Regions from separate parts of the Undibacter mobilis genome, predicted to be linked through region 1. Evidence: riboswitches for the same ligand, from Rfam matches in the RefSeq annotation. Region 1 holds a riboswitch; the other holds the start of a gene.
The links. A riboswitch is a leader RNA that binds a small molecule or an ion and turns the genes downstream of it on or off. The one in region 1 is predicted to bind thiamine pyrophosphate.
Positions count from the first base shown of each region.

Region 2: it holds a riboswitch for thiamine pyrophosphate, as region 1 does, so the genes downstream of both, DXH78_RS19625 (hypothetical protein) here and thiM (hydroxyethylthiazole kinase) in region 1, are expected to answer to the same signal.

Region 1 is NZ_QRGO01000001.1:2,438,916-2,446,585, forward strand. It holds gene DXH78_RS11450 (c-type cytochrome) at 1-160, shown strand, start outside; gene DXH78_RS11455 (DMT family transporter) at 229-1,176, shown strand; gene DXH78_RS11460 (Lrp/AsnC ligand binding domain-containing protein) at 1,187-1,429, opposite strand; TPP riboswitch at 1,587-1,699, shown strand; gene thiM (hydroxyethylthiazole kinase) at 1,687-2,493, shown strand; gene thiE (thiamine phosphate synthase) at 2,516-3,175, shown strand; gene thiD (bifunctional hydroxymethylpyrimidine kinase/phosphomethylpyrimidine kinase) at 3,172-3,981, shown strand; gene DXH78_RS11480 (TRAP transporter substrate-binding protein) at 3,978-5,057, shown strand; gene DXH78_RS11485 (outer membrane protein) at 5,498-6,169, shown strand; partial or broken gene DXH78_RS20115 (IS1595 family transposase) at 6,297-6,735, shown strand; gene DXH78_RS11495 (hypothetical protein) at 6,850-7,125, shown strand; gene DXH78_RS11500 (hypothetical protein) at 7,308-7,670, shown strand, end outside.
Region 2 is NZ_QRGO01000001.1:2,078,918-2,086,587, reverse strand. It holds gene DXH78_RS09925 (DUF4403 family protein) at 1-534, shown strand, start outside; gene DXH78_RS09920 (YMGG-like glycine zipper-containing protein) at 688-996, shown strand; gene DXH78_RS09915 (hypothetical protein) at 1,015-2,481, opposite strand; TPP riboswitch at 2,627-2,725, shown strand; gene DXH78_RS19625 (hypothetical protein) at 2,721-3,137, shown strand; partial or broken gene thiC (phosphomethylpyrimidine synthase ThiC) at 3,134-5,026, shown strand; gene DXH78_RS09905 (hypothetical protein) at 5,272-5,676, shown strand; gene DXH78_RS09900 (hypothetical protein) at 5,805-6,026, shown strand; gene DXH78_RS09895 (hypothetical protein) at 6,108-6,545, opposite strand; gene DXH78_RS09890 (hypothetical protein) at 6,613-7,083, shown strand; gene DXH78_RS09885 (hypothetical protein) at 7,122-7,670, shown strand, end outside.

The sequences.
Region 1 (7,670 bases):
GAAATCGGGTATGACTCCCGAGTTCGATTCCGCAGGCGGCAGCATGGCTGCGGTCATCCGCAATACGGCGCAGCTCAGCGACGCCGACCGGCTGGCGATGGCGGTCTATATCAAGTCGCTGCCGGCGGTCGCCGGCCCGCCACGGCCGGCGAAAAAGTAAAAGCGGGGCAGCCCGCGCGCTAAAGAGGGGCGACAAGACCGGCGCGGAGAGTTATGGAGGGGTTCTCCATGCATCACCCGTCGCCCGATCTCCTCAAAGCCATCGGCTTCAAGATTTTCTCCGCACTGCTGTTTGCTGCGATGTCCGCGCTCATCCGGCAACTCGGCGAAACCGTGCCGGTGGGGCAGATGGTGTTCTTCCGCTCGGCCTGCGCAATACCTCCGGTGCTGCTGATTTACGCTTTCCGCGGCGAGATCATGACCGCTGTGCGCACCAACCGCATCTTCGGTCATCTTGGTCGCGGGACCGTCAGTGTTTGTGGCATGTTCTCGAATTTTGCCGCGCTGGCGCGGCTGCCGCTGGCGGATGCCACCGCTATTCAGTTCGGCTCGCCCCTGATCACGGTGGCGCTCGCCGCTCTTATCCTCAAGGAGCGTGTACGCGTCTTCCGCTGGACCGCAGTCGTTGTCGGCTTTGTCGGCGTGATTGTGATGCTCATTCCGAATTTTGATCCGGGCCGTTATACTGCGGTCGGTGTAGGTGCCGCTGCGGCGGTCGGCTCGATATTCGCGGTCATTGCCGCCTTCTGTAACGCCGGTGCCGTGATCCAGACGCGGCGGCTGACGCAAAGCGAATCGACGTCGTCGATCGTTTTTTACTTCTCGCTGTCCTGCGCCTTGGTCGGCGCGGCGACGCTTCCCTTTGCCTGGTACACGCCGACCCGCGAGGAGCTGATGGCGCTCGTCGCCACCGGCATTCTCGGCGGCATCGCGCACATTTTTCTGACCGAGAGCTACCGTCACGCCACCGCGTCGGTGATCGCGCCGTTCGACTACACGTCGCTGATCTGGGCGCTGCTGCTGGGCTACTGGTTCTTCGGCGAACTGCCGAGCACGCTGGTCTATGTCGGCGCGTCCATCGTGGCTGGCGCCGGGCTGGCGGTGCTGTGGCGCGAGCGGCGCCTCGGTATTGACCGGGCCCCCGAAGCCGAAGGCCCGCGGCGGCCGGAAATTTGACGTTACAAAGCTACGCGGTAAATGCCTTAAAGGTGATGATTGTGTAGGTGTCCTTGATCCCCGGGATGCAATGCACCTTTTCGTTCACGAAGTGGCCGATATCGATCTTGTCGTCCACGTAGAACTTCACCAGCAGATCGTAATCGCCGGCGGTCGAATAGATCTCCGAGGCAATCTCGGCCTCCGCCAGTTCGTTGGCGACCTGATAGGCCTTGCCGAGCTCGCATTTGATTTGGACGAAGAACGGGGTCATTGCGGTGGGGTCTCCGGGGTGCCGGGGCGTTTCCTGCAACACAGCAAAATCGCGCCAGCCTGGCAAGGTACCGGTTTGGACACCGGTTTTCCCGGTCTTCCGGCCGCCTGATCGAAGCGCTCTTGCCTTGCTGCGCCAGTGCGTCTAGGTATCGTTCAGCGATCTCGTGGGGTGTCCGGCAACGTGCCGGACTGAGAGGCCGGAAGTCTGGCCAACCCAACGAACCTGATCCGGGTCATGCCGGCGGAGGGAGAGAGATGCAGGAACCGATAGCCCCACTGCGCCAGTTCACATCGCCTGCGGAGTTTGTCTCCGCGGTCGCGGCCGTGCTCGAGCGCGTGCGCACCAAGGCGCCGCGCGTCCACTGCATCACCAATTCTGTGGCGGAAAACTTCACCGCCAACGTCCTCCTCGCGTTGGGCGCCGTTCCCTCCATGACCTTGTCGCCGGTGGAGATTGGCGCTTTTGTCGCCCGCGCCGATGCCTTGCTGGTCAATCTCGGCACGTTTGGCCGCGAGCGCCGCGAGGCGACCTCGATCGCGGTCGATACCGCGAACCAGGGCGGGTTACCGTGGATTCTCGATCCCGTTTTTGTCGATCGCGCGCCGCCGCGGGCAACTTACGCACAGGATCTGCTGTTCCTCCGCCCCACGGCAATGCGGCTGAACGCGGCCGAATTTGCGACGCTTGCCGGCGCCGGCGACCAACTCGCCGATCTGCGCGCCTATGCACGCGAGCGCGATATCGCGATCGGCCTGTCGGGCGCGCGAGACCTGATTGCCGACGGCCGGCGTGCGGTCACGCTCGCCAATGGCGATGCGATGATGGCGCGGATCACAGCGATGGGGTGCGCCGCTTCGGCAATGGTCGGGGCCTGTCTGGCCGTCGAGAAAGATGCATTTGTCGCGACTGCGGCGGCGCTGACGATTGTCGGTGTGGCCGGTGAAATGGCGGCGGAAACCGCGCGGGGCCCGGGCAGCTTCGCGGTGGCGATCCTCGACGCACTTTATTCCATCGATAGTGACACGCTCGCGGCACGGGCCCGCGTCACTGTGACCGAGTAACGATCTGCAAAGGTAGCGACCGATGACGCTCGATCTTAGCCTCTATGCCCTTGTCGATCCGGCGGTTGCCGGCGGGCGTTCGCTGCCCGGCCTCGCGGCCCTGATTGCCGATAGCGCGACTTTGGTGCAGCTCCGCGACAAGCATGGTTCGACCCGTGTCATGATCGAGGAGGCGCGCGATGTCATGGCGGTGTTGCGGCCGCGCGGCGTGCCGCTCCTGATCAATGACCGTATTGATGTTGCGCTCGCTTCCGGGGCGCATGGCGTGCACATCGGCTGGGACGACATGGATGCCGTTGATGCGCGCCGTCTTCTCGGCAAGGATGCGATTATTGGCTTGAGTATTAAAACGGCTGAGCAGGCGGCGGCCGCGCCGCTCGATCTGCTGAATTACGTCGCCATCGGCGGCGTTTACGCGACAACGTCGAAGGACAATGCCTCGACCCCGATCGGCACCGATGGCTTGCGCGATCTCGGCGCCGTCATACGCGCCCGCAAGCCGGGCTATCCAATTTGTGCCATTGCCGGGATCACCGCCGATAATGCCGGCGAGGTGATTGCCGCCGGTGCCGATGGCGTCGCGGTGATCTCGGCGCTGTCGCTCGCGCTTGATCCGGCCGATGCGGCGCGGCGCTTGCGTGCCGCGGTTGACGGTGCGCTTGCCGGGCGGAGTGGGGCATGACACCGGTCGCGCTGACCATCGCCGGTTCGGATTCCGGTGGTGGCGCCGGCATCCAGGCCGACCTCAAAGCCTTCGCGGCCAATGAGGTGTTCGGCACGTCGGTCATCACCGCACTGACGGCGCAGAACACGCAAGGCGTCTCGGCGATTCACGACGTGCCGTTGGTGTTCATAGCGGCGCAGATGGAGGCGGTGTTCGCCGACTTCGATGTGGCGGCGGTCAAGATCGGCATGCTGTCGCGCGCCGAGACCATCCGCATCGTCGCCGCCGAGCTGCGGCGCCGCAACGCGCGGCACATCGTGCTCGATCCGGTGATGGTCGCGACCTCCGGGGACCGGCTGCTGAGCGAGGACGCCGTCGCCGCGCTGCGCGGCGACCTGATGCCGCTCGCCGAGATCGTCACGCCCAATCTGCACGAGGCCGCGGCGCTGACCGGCCGGCCGCTCGCGCGCAACGAGGCGGAGATGGAAGCGCAGGCGCGCGACATCTTCGCCTTCGGCCCGCGCTGGGTGCTGGTCAAGGGCGGTCACGGGGACAGCGCCGAAGCCGTCGATCTGCTGCTCGGCGGCGACGGCGCGGTGACGCGGCTGGGGGCGAGGCGCATCGACACCCGGAATACCCACGGCACCGGGTGCACCTTGTCCTCCGCCATCGCCGCGAACCTCGCCAAGGGCATGGACCTGATCGCCGCCGTGCGCGCCGCCAAGGATTACGTCACCGGCGCCATCGCCGCCGCCGACGCGCTCAAGGTCGGCCACGGCCACGGCCCGCTCAATCACTTCTACAAGTTCTGGAGACAGCCATGACGACCCGCCGCCAGTTCACGCTCGCCGCCGCCACCGGCCTTGCCGCCACCGCCACGCTCGCCGCGCCGACCATCGCCCGCGCGCAGACGGTGAAGTGGCGCATGGTGACGTCATGGCCGAAGCGCTTGCCGGGCCCGGGCATGTCGGCCGAGCGCGTCGCCGAGCGCATCCGCACGCTGTCGAACGGGCGCCTCGACATCAGCGTCTCCGCCGCCGGCGAAATCGTCCCCGCCTTCGGCGTGCTCGAGGCGGTCGGCAACGGCGTCGCCGAGATCGGCCACACCGCTTCGTTCTACTGGCAGGGCAAGATGGCGGCCGCGCCCTTCTTCACCACGGTGCCGTTCGGCCTGACGCCGGCCGAGCACGTCGCCTGGATCGACGCCGGCGGCGGCCAGGCCTTGTGGGACGAGTTGTACAAGCCCTTCGGCGTCAAGCCGTTCATGGGCGGCAACACCGGCGTCTGCATGGGCGGCTGGTTCCGCCGCGAGATCAAGAGCCTTGCCGAACTGCGCGGGCTCAAGCTGCGCTCGCTCGGCTTAGGGGGCGAGGTCTATCGCCGGCTCGGGGCGACGCCGCAGACGACGTCGCCCGCCGAAATTCTCACCAGCATCCAGTCCGGCGTCATCGACGGCGCCGAATTCGTCGGCCCCGGCACCGACATCGCGCTCGGGCTCTATCGCGCCGCGCCGTTCTATTACTATCCCGGCTTCAACAAGCCGAACGGCACCGGCGAGGCCATCGTGTCGCTGAAGGCGTGGGAGACGCTGGCGCCCGATCTCAAGGCCGTGGTCGCGCATGCCTGCGCCACCGAAGCCAGTTACGCGCTGGCGGAAATGGAGCGGCTCAATGCGCAGGCGCTCGGCGTGCTGATCAAGGAGCACAACGTCAAGCTGGCGCCGTTCCCGGCGGATGTCATCGCCGCGGCACGCCGCCAGGCCGACGATGTCGTCGCCGAACTCGGCGCGCGCGATGCGATCGCCGGCAAGATCCACGACTCCTACAAGGCGTTCCGCGACAGCGTCGCCGACTGGTCGCGCGTGTCGATCGAAGCGGTGCTGCGCGCGCGCGTGGGGTAGATGAGTCTTTGTCAGTCCGGGGCACGCCGGCAGGCGTGAACCCGGAATCCAGCCGCATCGTTTTTCGTTGCTTGTCGGGTTCCGGATCGCCGCTGTGCGGCGTCCGGAATGACGAGGGCGCCGGCGAATTCATCATTCATTAACGATGGAACTTTTGCGGCGTTGTTTATTCCGAATCGCCGCCGCATCGCCATGAACGGCCTTTTGCCGCGCGCTGCGCCGAACCGGCTTTAGAAAAAGCGCGATAAATACGGGCTTTTTGCGTTTAACCCGGCCTTAACCACAGATGGTCCATCTCTATTAACCATACGCACTGCTTCAAATGCGTATGCGTGTTTCGCCGGCCCGGTGGCTGGCTCCCGTGGTGGCTCCTGCCAGCGCGGTCGTAAGGGGTTCGAGCGCCAGACCGATTTGCGGCTCTGGTCAAAAAGGAGATCAACATGAAGCGTCTATCGATGGCCATGACTGTCGGCCTGTTTGTTGCGGCGGCGGCAGCGCCGTCGTTTGCCGCTGACCTGCCGCGCCCGTCCTACAAGGCGCCGGTCTACGCCCCGGCCTACTACAACTGGACCGGCTTCTACGCCGGTATCAACGCCGGCTACGGCTTCGGTAAGTCCGACTGGTCGGGCGCCGGTGGCACCGGTTCGACCAAGCCGAAGGGCGCGCTGGCCGGCATCACGCTCGGCTACAACCTGCAGACCGGTTCGTGGGTCTGGGGTCTGGAAGCCGACTTCGACTACAGCTGGATGAAGGGTTCGGATTCGGCCGGCACCGGCGTTTGCACCGGCGCGGGCTGCGAAACCAAGATGACCTGGTTCGGCACCGGCCGCGGCCGTCTCGGCTACGCCGGCTGGGATCGCTGGCTGCCTTACGTGACCGGCGGTCTGGCCTACGGCAACATCAAGGCGACGCCGAACGTCGGCGGCGACTGGTCGAAGACCAAGCTGGGCTGGACTGTCGGCGGCGGCGTCGAATACGCGCTGCTCGCCAACTGGACCACCAAGGTCGAATATCTCTACGCCGACCTCGGCACCGTCTCGGGCGGCACGCCGGGCAACGACGTGACCCTCAAGACGCACCTCGTTCGCGCCGGCCTGAACTACCGCTTCTAAGTTTTCTGCAGCTTCGAGCGCAGAAAGCGCTCAAGCGAAAAGCCCGGGGGAAACCCCGGGCTTTTTTTTGTTTGGGGGGAGGTCGGTGCGAGCCGTTCTCTGTATAAGAAAATAGGGTGGCCGCTCTGGCCCGTCCGGTAAGCGCGCCATCGTCTCGCTTGTCGAGCGCGGCGGCGAGGTCCGTTCCTTCCATGTTGTCGTAGCCGATCAGACCACGGTGCAGGCGATCATCTCGCAGAACATCGCCAAGGAAACGATGCACCGATGAAAGCCGCCGCTATCACGGCTCCATGCTCCACGGCCTGTCAGGCCACGAAACGGTCAAGCACTCCGCCAAGGAATATGTGCGCGGCATCGTTCACACGAACACCATTGAAGGCGTCTTTTCGATCTTCAAGCGCGGTATGCGCGGCAACTATCAGCACTGTGCTGAAAAGAACCTGCACCGTTATCTCGCCGAATTTGATTTCCGGTATTTCACCCGCGCCATGACGGATGGGGAACGTGCGGCGCTCGCCGTTAAGTGCGGTGAAGGTAAGCGCCTCACGTATCGTCAACCTCACTAAGCCTGTTTTAAAACACGTAGCACAGCGGTTTATTCGCTGGCGAAATAAACAAAAGACTCCGACGCTTCTCAAGGTTAGGATTGACCAGAAATGGACAACTAGCTGAGGGAAACAATGGCCATTAAAGACGTCAAGATCGAAACGAGGCTTACGACACTCGAATACATGCTGCAGCGCCTGTATCTGATAACATACGCTGCAAATGGAATGACAAGCGACCAGATAAAAGTTGGCCATGAAAATATGCGGCAAAAGCGCAGAACAGAACAGTGGCCGTCATCAGACCCGGCATTATCAGCATTTGTAGCCGGCGAGATTGAGGAAGCGTTTGACAACTTCTTGCTCGGTCTAGAGTCGATGCTGGAAAATCAGGGGCTATTGAAAAAATAGAATTATCATTCATGTGCTGCTCTTGGTCGCCGCCTTCTTGGCGCGCATCTTTTTTCGTTTTCCTAAAGAACGAGACTCGCCCTCCCGAGTCAGGATATCCTAGGGGGCGGGGAGCCGGCGAGCGCCCCACCTAATATTTTCTCCAGCCGCCGATCTGCATCTTTCGACGATGGCTTTTTCAAATGAAAAACTCCCAAGGACTCGCATTAAGAAACGAATACACAAGATTAGTCGGCCTATTTCAGGGTGCATGGGCATCCCTTGAACTAACAACAGACTACGCCATCGGCCAGTTTCTAAACGTAACTCACGAGCAATGCCACCTCATCACGGCAGGCATGATGTTCGGCAGGAAAAGTCGACTTCTGGCCGATCTCATCAAGCGAAGCGATCACCCTCAAAAGTCGAAGATTTTAGAGCCGTTTAACAAAATTAGAGGGATGAGCAAGAGAGACGTATTTGCTCACGGCTACATAAGAGGCGACGCCGAAAGCGTAACATTTTTAGAGCGGGCAGCGGGTGGGGAGTTTAAGGCCACAGAACAC
Region 2 (7,670 bases), 360 kb from region 1:
GCCCAATTGAAGGGCAAGCGCTTCCCCGAAGACGCAAGCGCGGCGGTCGAAGTCGAGGTGCTACGTGCCTCTCTGGCCGCGGCCGACGATCGCCTGCTGATCTCGCTGCGTGTCAAGGCACGCGAGCGCAAGAGCTGGTTCGGCTTCGGCGCCGAGGCCGATGTCGATATCTGGGGCCGCCCGAAGCTCGATCCGCAAACGCAGATTCTGCGCCTCACCGACATCTCGCTGGCGGTGGAGACGGAAGCGGCGTACGGCCTGCTCGGCACCGCGGCGCGTGCGGCCATGCCCTACCTGCAACAGGCTCTGGCCGACAACGCCATGATCGATCTCACGCCCTTCCTCAACGATGCCAAGAAGAAAATCGGCGAGGCGATGGCCGACTTCCGGCAGGCCGGCCAGGGCGTCGCGGTCGATACCGCGATCAACAGCCTCCGCCTCAACGGCATCGCCTTCGACTCCAACACCTTGCGCATCATCGCCGAAGCCGAAGGCACGGCACGGATCAGCGTCACGCAATTGCCGAGGATGTAATTCGGCTCACTTTGTATTCGTGAGCCCCGACGCCGTCGTCATCGCTGCGATGTCTCCCTTTGTCATTGCGGGGGGCAGCGAGTCGAACGCAATGGCGGGCCCTCCGAATATGCTCTACAAATCTCTGCGGATGGGTTTCGGAGGGTCAAATCCATGGTTCGGAAGGTCGGTGTTCTGGTAGTCTTGGCGTTGCTCGCTTTGTTGCCCGTGCGGCAGGCAGCGGCGCAGAACAATACCATTGGCGGTGCGATCATCGGCGGCGGTATCGGCGCAGTCGTCGGCGGCGCTGCGACCGGCAAGGCCGGCGGCGCTGTCGCCGGCGGCATCATTGGTGCCGCTGCCGGCGCCGCGATCGGTTCGCAGATGGAGCCCCGCGGCCGTTACTACTGGTACGACGGTCGCTGCTGGCGCAAACATCGTGATGGCAGCTATCACCGCGTGTCGCGGAACTACTGCTACTGAGCAGCGCAACGGCCGCGGCTAGCGCGCGGCGTCCGTCCGCACATGCACGACGGCAGTGTCATCGGCATAGACGCGCGTCCAGCCCGGCATACGGTCGAGCAGACCGACCGCCGGCGTCGACGGCGCCAGCAAGGTGACGTCGATATCGCGTGCCCGCATCAGATCGTAGAACACGCTGACATTCTTGAGATTCACCGCGGCATCGTGGCGCAGGAAGAAATCTGCGCCATAGAGCTCGGTGCGACCGTCGATGAACGGCTTGACGCCCTGTGCAATCAGATAGCCGCCGAAGTCGTAGGAATTGAGCAGATGCGTCCGGCCGGATGCCTTCACCGCCGCAGCCGCGCCGGCCGGCGACACCTCCGCGCGCGGTGAGTAACGCAGCGACAGCGGCAGAACCACGCTCATCACCGCGGCGAACAGCACGAGCGCCGCGGCGGCGGCCGTATAGAGCGGCTTCGCATCGCCGGCGGCACGGCCGCCAAGTTGCGGCGCCAAAGGCGCGGCCAGGAACAGCGGCGCAACAAGGCCCAGCATCTCACCGCTGCGCGACTGGCTGAGCGCCATATGCACGAGACCGAGCACAACGAGGATGCGCACCGGCGGCAGCGTGATGCGGCGATAGAGCAGAAAGCCGATCGCCGCGAGCAGACAGATTTCCAGACCGCCGAGCCTGGCGAAATTTTCCGGCTGCCATTCGCCGATCAGCGCCAGTGCCGGCCCCAGGCCAAGAATGCGCCGCGTCACCAGAATCGACTCCGGCCCGTAGGGCGTGATGCACGCGGCGGCGAGCGCGGCAACGCCGAACAACGCCCAGCGCAGCACCACCCGCATCCGCTCCTGCGCCTTTGCATTGATCAGCGCCTCGAGCGCGACCGGCGCGATCAGGAACAGACCGAAGGTGAAGCCGCCATGCAGATTCGCCCACAGCGCGATCAGGGGCAGCAGCCAGAATGACGGCGCGCGCTTCTCATCGGCGGCGCGCACCAGCCCCGCGACCCACAGCACCATCACCGGCAGCGCCAGCGCGTGGGGCCGCGCCAGCATATGCGGCGCGGCAAGCACGAAGGCGGCCACGGTGAGGACCAGCGCCGGCATCGGGGCAAGATGCCGCATCAGATGATAAGCCAGCAGGCCGAAGGCCGACGCGATCGCCAGCGCGCTGATCGCGACGACGCCGCTCCAGCCGACCGCGTTGTAAACCGCGGCGAAGATCACCTGCGCCAGCCACTGGCTGGAGATCCACGGCTCGCCCGCCATCGTCCAGGAATAGACATCGACATGCGGCACGGCGCGGTTGGCGATCATCCAGTCGCCGAGCGCGATCTGCCAGTAGGTGTCGGCGTCGTTGAGCAGCTTGCCGCCCAGCGCCAGCAACATCACATACATCAGCGACGCCACCGCCACGGGCCAAGCCACAGAGGCTGGAACCGCGCGCAGCGCGGAAAACCCGGGACGCTTGGCGTCGGCGGATGGAAAGACCACGGCAAGGCCCTCTGAAAGCGTCAGCTCCCGCCATGCGAGCGCGGGCGAACGGAGGCCATTAAATCCGCGAAGCGATAACCGAGAGTAAATGGCCTGGAACAAAGGCTTCAGCCGATTGACACAGCCCCGAACGAGCCTAGATTACGCGGATTCCGAGGGGTGCCCGGCGACATGGCCGGGCTGAGAGAGTCCCTTTGAACCTGATCCGGGTCATGCCGGCGAAGGGACAGGACACGCCAATGCAGGCTTCATATTCCATTGCCCGAATCGCCGGCCCGGTCATGGCCGTGCTCGGCATTGGCGCGCTCATCAACGGCGCGGCCTACAACGAGATCAGTCGCCAGCTGCTCGGCAACAGCGCGATGGTCGCGCTGTCGGGCATTCTCGGCCTGGCGACGGGCCTCGCCATTCTCAACGCGCATCCGCGCTGGACCGCCGACTGGCGCAGCCTCATCACCGCGCTCGGCTGGCTGCTGACCGTGATGGGCGTGTTCCGCATTTTCGCACCCGACCTCGTCCGCTTCATCGGCGCCACGAGCAATCCGCGTGTCGTTACCGTGCTGGCGATCATCTTTCTGGTCGTCGGCGGCATTCTCACATTCAAGGCTTATGTGGCCGAACAACCGCAGAGCCAGCGCAGGGAGTTGAAGTCATGAACAAGCCCGTCACCGCCGCCGATCTCGTCACGCCGAAGGTCACGACCGGCCCCCTGCCCGCCTCGCGCAAGGTGCATACCAACCCCGCCGCAGCGCCGGACATCAAGGTGCCGCATCGCGCGATCAAGCTCTCGGATGCCTCCGGCGAGCCGCCGTTGCCCGTCTACGACACCACCGGGCCTTACACGGACGACAACGTCGCCATCGACGTCGAGAACGGCCTCAAGCGCGCGCGCATCGAATGGGTGAAGGAGCGCGGCGGCGTCGAGGAATATGAAGGGCGGCCGATCAAGCCAGTCGACAACGGCAACGCCACCGGCAAGCACCTCGCCCGCAACTTCCCGAACACGCCGAAGCCGTGGCGCGCCATCGGCGACGCGCCGGTGACGCAGTATGAATTCGCCAGGCGCGGCATCATCACCAAGGAAATGATCTACGTCGCCGAGCGCGAGAACCTCGGCCGCAAGGCGATGCTCGACCGCGCGCAGGCCGCGATCGCCGACGGTGAGAGCTTCGGCGCCGCGGTGCCGGCCTTCATCACGCCGGAATTCGTCCGCGACGAGATCGCGCGCGGCCGCGCCATCATCCCGGCCAATATCAACCACGCCGAACTCGAGCCGATGATCATCGGCCGCAACTTCCTCGTGAAGATCAACGCCAATATCGGCAACTCGGCCGTCACCTCTTCCGTCGAAGAGGAAGTCGAGAAGATGGTGTGGGCGATCCGCTGGGGCGCCGACACGGTGATGGACCTGTCGACCGGCCGCAACATCCACAACACGCGCGAATGGATCCTGCGAAACAGCCCCGTCCCGATCGGCACCGTGCCGATCTATCAGGCGCTGGAAAAGGTCAATGGCGACCCGACCAAGCTCGACTGGGAAGTCTACAAGGACACGCTCATCGAGCAGGCCGAACAGGGCGTCGATTATTTCACCATCCACGCCGGCGTGCGGCTCGCTTACGTGCCGCTCACCGCTAACCGCGTGACGGGCATCGTGTCGCGCGGCGGCTCGATCATGGCGAAGTGGTGCCTGTCGCGGCACAAGGAGAGCTTCCTCTACGAGCGCTTCGATGAAATCTGCGACCTGATGCGCAAATACGATGTGTCGTTCTCGCTCGGCGACGGGCTGCGGCCCGGCTCCATCGCCGACGCCAATGACCGCGCCCAGTTCGCCGAACTGGAAACGCTCGGCGAACTGACGCAGATCGCGTGGAAGAAGGGCTGCCAGGTGATGATCGAAGGCCCCGGCCATGTGCCGATGCACAAGATCAAGATCAACATGGACAAGCAGCTCAAGGAATGCGGCGAGGCGCCGTTCTACACGCTCGGGCCGCTGACCACCGACATCGCGCCGGGCTACGACCACATCACGAGCGGCATCGGCGCCGCCATGATCGGCTGGTTCGGCTGCGCCATGCTCTGCTACGTCACGCCGAAGGAGCATCTCGGCCTGCCGAACCGCGACGACGTCAAGGAAGGCGTCATCACCTACAAGATCGCGGCGCACGCCGCCGACCTCGCCAAGGGCCACCCGGCGGCGCAGCTGCGCGACGACGCACTCAGCCGCGCGCGCTTCGACTTCCGCTGGGAGGACCAGTTCAATCTCGGCCTCGATCCCGATACGGCGCGCAGCTATCACGACGAGACGATGCCGAAGGAAGCGCACAAGGTGGCGCATTTCTGCTCGATGTGCGGGCCGAAGTTCTGCTCGATGAAGATCACGCAGGACGTGCGCGATTATGCGGCGTCACTCGGCGACAACGAAAAGGCGGCGCTGGGACTCTCCACCGCCGAAGCCGGCATGAAGGAGATGTCGGACAAGTTCAACGCCATGGGCCAGCAAGTGTATGTTGACGCCGACAAGGTCCAAACGCCGAAGGCGGCCGCCTCGTCGTCGGAAGCCGAGCACCACGCGAAGAATGCGGGGCTAGTGAAGGAGAGTAATAAAGCGCTGTCGTAAGACACCGTCTCCGTTCGTTCCCGCGAAAGCGGGGACCCAGACTCTTGATTCGTAGGGCGGGTTAGCCGACGGCGTAACCCGCCTTTTGTTTGCGCGGACGGCGGATTACGCTGCGCCGGCCCGACCCACGTCCGCGCCACAGCCACCGTCTCATTCACGGAACCCGCTCCATGCGCACAGCCGCAATGATCTTCTTGATGCTGGTCGCTTTCTGGACGATCAGCACGTTAAAGACATCATGCACATTTGAAATGGGCTGCAGCGACCTGAGTTTTGGTATCGCGCTCAGCCTGTTCTTCGGCACGATAGTCGCAGTCCCGGTCATTAGCTATCTAATCTTGGCCGACGCCATGGCCGGACTAGCCCGCGCCCCTTGGAGCCTTCTCATCTATGCTGCTTTCGTAATTGTCGGCTGCGCGCTCTATCTCGCGGCGTGGCGCTACGGCAAAGGCGAACAGTTACCCGCCAACGCCGAGGAATGGCATCGCTTCTGGCGCGGCCACGGTCCGGTTCTTATCATTGCCGCGATCCCGTTCGTGCGGCGCTTGTGGCAAGTCACGTCTGGGTCGAGGTGATGGAGGAGACGAACGCCGCGCCGAAGTCCTCGGTCTCGCCGTCGGAAGTCGAGCATCAAGCGAAAAATGCGGCGCTTGTAAAGGAGAGTAACAGGGCGTTGTCGTAATTCTTTGAGGTCAGAGACATCATGCCACAAACGACCCGCTGGATCATCATCGCGCTTGTGGTTTACGTCGGTACGTACGTCGCCTTCCGCCACTTCAATACGGAAGTATGGGCGCGCGATAGCAGGACCTACGTGATCTTCCCGCAGGGTTATGGGAGCGCGCTCTATTATCTTTGGCGGCCCCTTACCTATATCGACGGGGCCGCAACAAAGATGCAGTTCCACATTGGACCACATCGTTGACCGATTGTTATTATGACTTTGTAGGGCGGGTTGGCCTTCGGCTAACCTGCCTTACGGAAACTTACGCTCGATAGAGTTCGGCTATTTTTCTTCTCGCGCCAGCTTCTCGAACACGCCGGCAAGCGCGCGCATTTCATCCAACGTCAGGATGCTGCTCTCCTGCGGATCAAACACGACTCCGCCCGTCGCCTTCGCATTGGCCACCGCCGCCATGAAGACGGAAACGCCCTCGTGCGCCAGGCTGCCCCATCGGAAACTGAGCGCATGTTTCCAGGCCGGACAGGAGGTGAAGTAAGGCACATCATCCGCGTAGGTCTCCATCAGTTCGCGCGGATTTCGTGATAGCTCTCGAAACCAGATTGCTTGCCGCGCAACGTCGCCGGCAGGAAAGCCGCTCGCCGTCAGAAATTCCACTATCGGATCCAGCTTGAGATCGAAGCCTTCAGCGTCGATGGCCTGTTGCCATGCGGCAATCGAGGGCAGTCGTTCGTTGGAAACATGCAGCCGGTCCCTTCGCAAGGATATGGCTTTTCATCTTTTAACTCAACCCCAGATTGAGTATGTTTCAATTAGGTTGTGAGGCCACATGATCGGCTGGGTCGTTCTGTCGGAAAGCTGGATCGAACTGACGGAGGAGACGCTGCGCGCGCAGCTCGACCGGCTCTATCCCGGCGAGTTTCTGCCGGCGCGCGAGAGCGGCACTTTCGTCGTGACCGGGGCCGTTGAAGACGTACAATTCCTGATCAACTCGGGCATCGCCAGCGCCACCGGCCTGTTCATGCTGCAGTCGGTGCCAGGCCCTTACACCGAATTTTCGCCGTTCGCAGACCACATTCAAGACTCCGCCTTGCGGCGTATCGCGGTCGCGCAACGGGCATGGCTTGGCCTTGAACGCCTAGGCGGCGACAATGAGGACGACGCTTACCGCTTCATCGGCAAGGTGATTGCCGCGCTTGCGCCCGACGATGCCGCCGTTCTGGTTCATCCTTCGCGGCTGACATCATTCCCGTTCGACACCGCCTTGCGGCGCAATCTGGCAAATGGCGACATGCGCTGAGGCGCGCATCTTGCCTCGAACCGACCGAAGGCCCACGAATGGCCAAGCAAAATGAACACGGCAAACTGATTGCAGCGGCGGCGAAGGCCGCATTGGCGCCGCTTGGCTTTCGGCGTGTCGGCCAGTCGCGTACCTGGATTTCGGATGAGCGGTACTGGGCCATCTGGATCGAATTCCAGCCGAGCGCGTGGTCGAAAGGCAGCTACCTGAATGTCAGGCCGAGCTGGTTATGGTTGCGCTACGGCGGCAACGACGATCATCCGCGACCCGCCGATTTCATACCGTTCGAGAACACCGAGCAGTTCACGCCGCTGATCAAGGACATGGCCGCAATTGCTGCGCAGACCGCTGTGGCGATGCGCGACCGGTTTCGCACGCTTGAAGACGTCCATCGTTTCTTCTCTGAGCGGGTCTCCCAAGATGGCTTCCCCGTTTATCGCGCAGCGATAACGGCCGGGCTCGTGGGGGACCTCAAAGCGGCGCGGCCGCTGTTCGAGCGGATGGAGAATATAGACATGGCGAACTGGGGACCTTGGATCCTGAAACTCAAGACCGAGTGCGCCGAGCTGGCGGCGCTGCTCGACGAT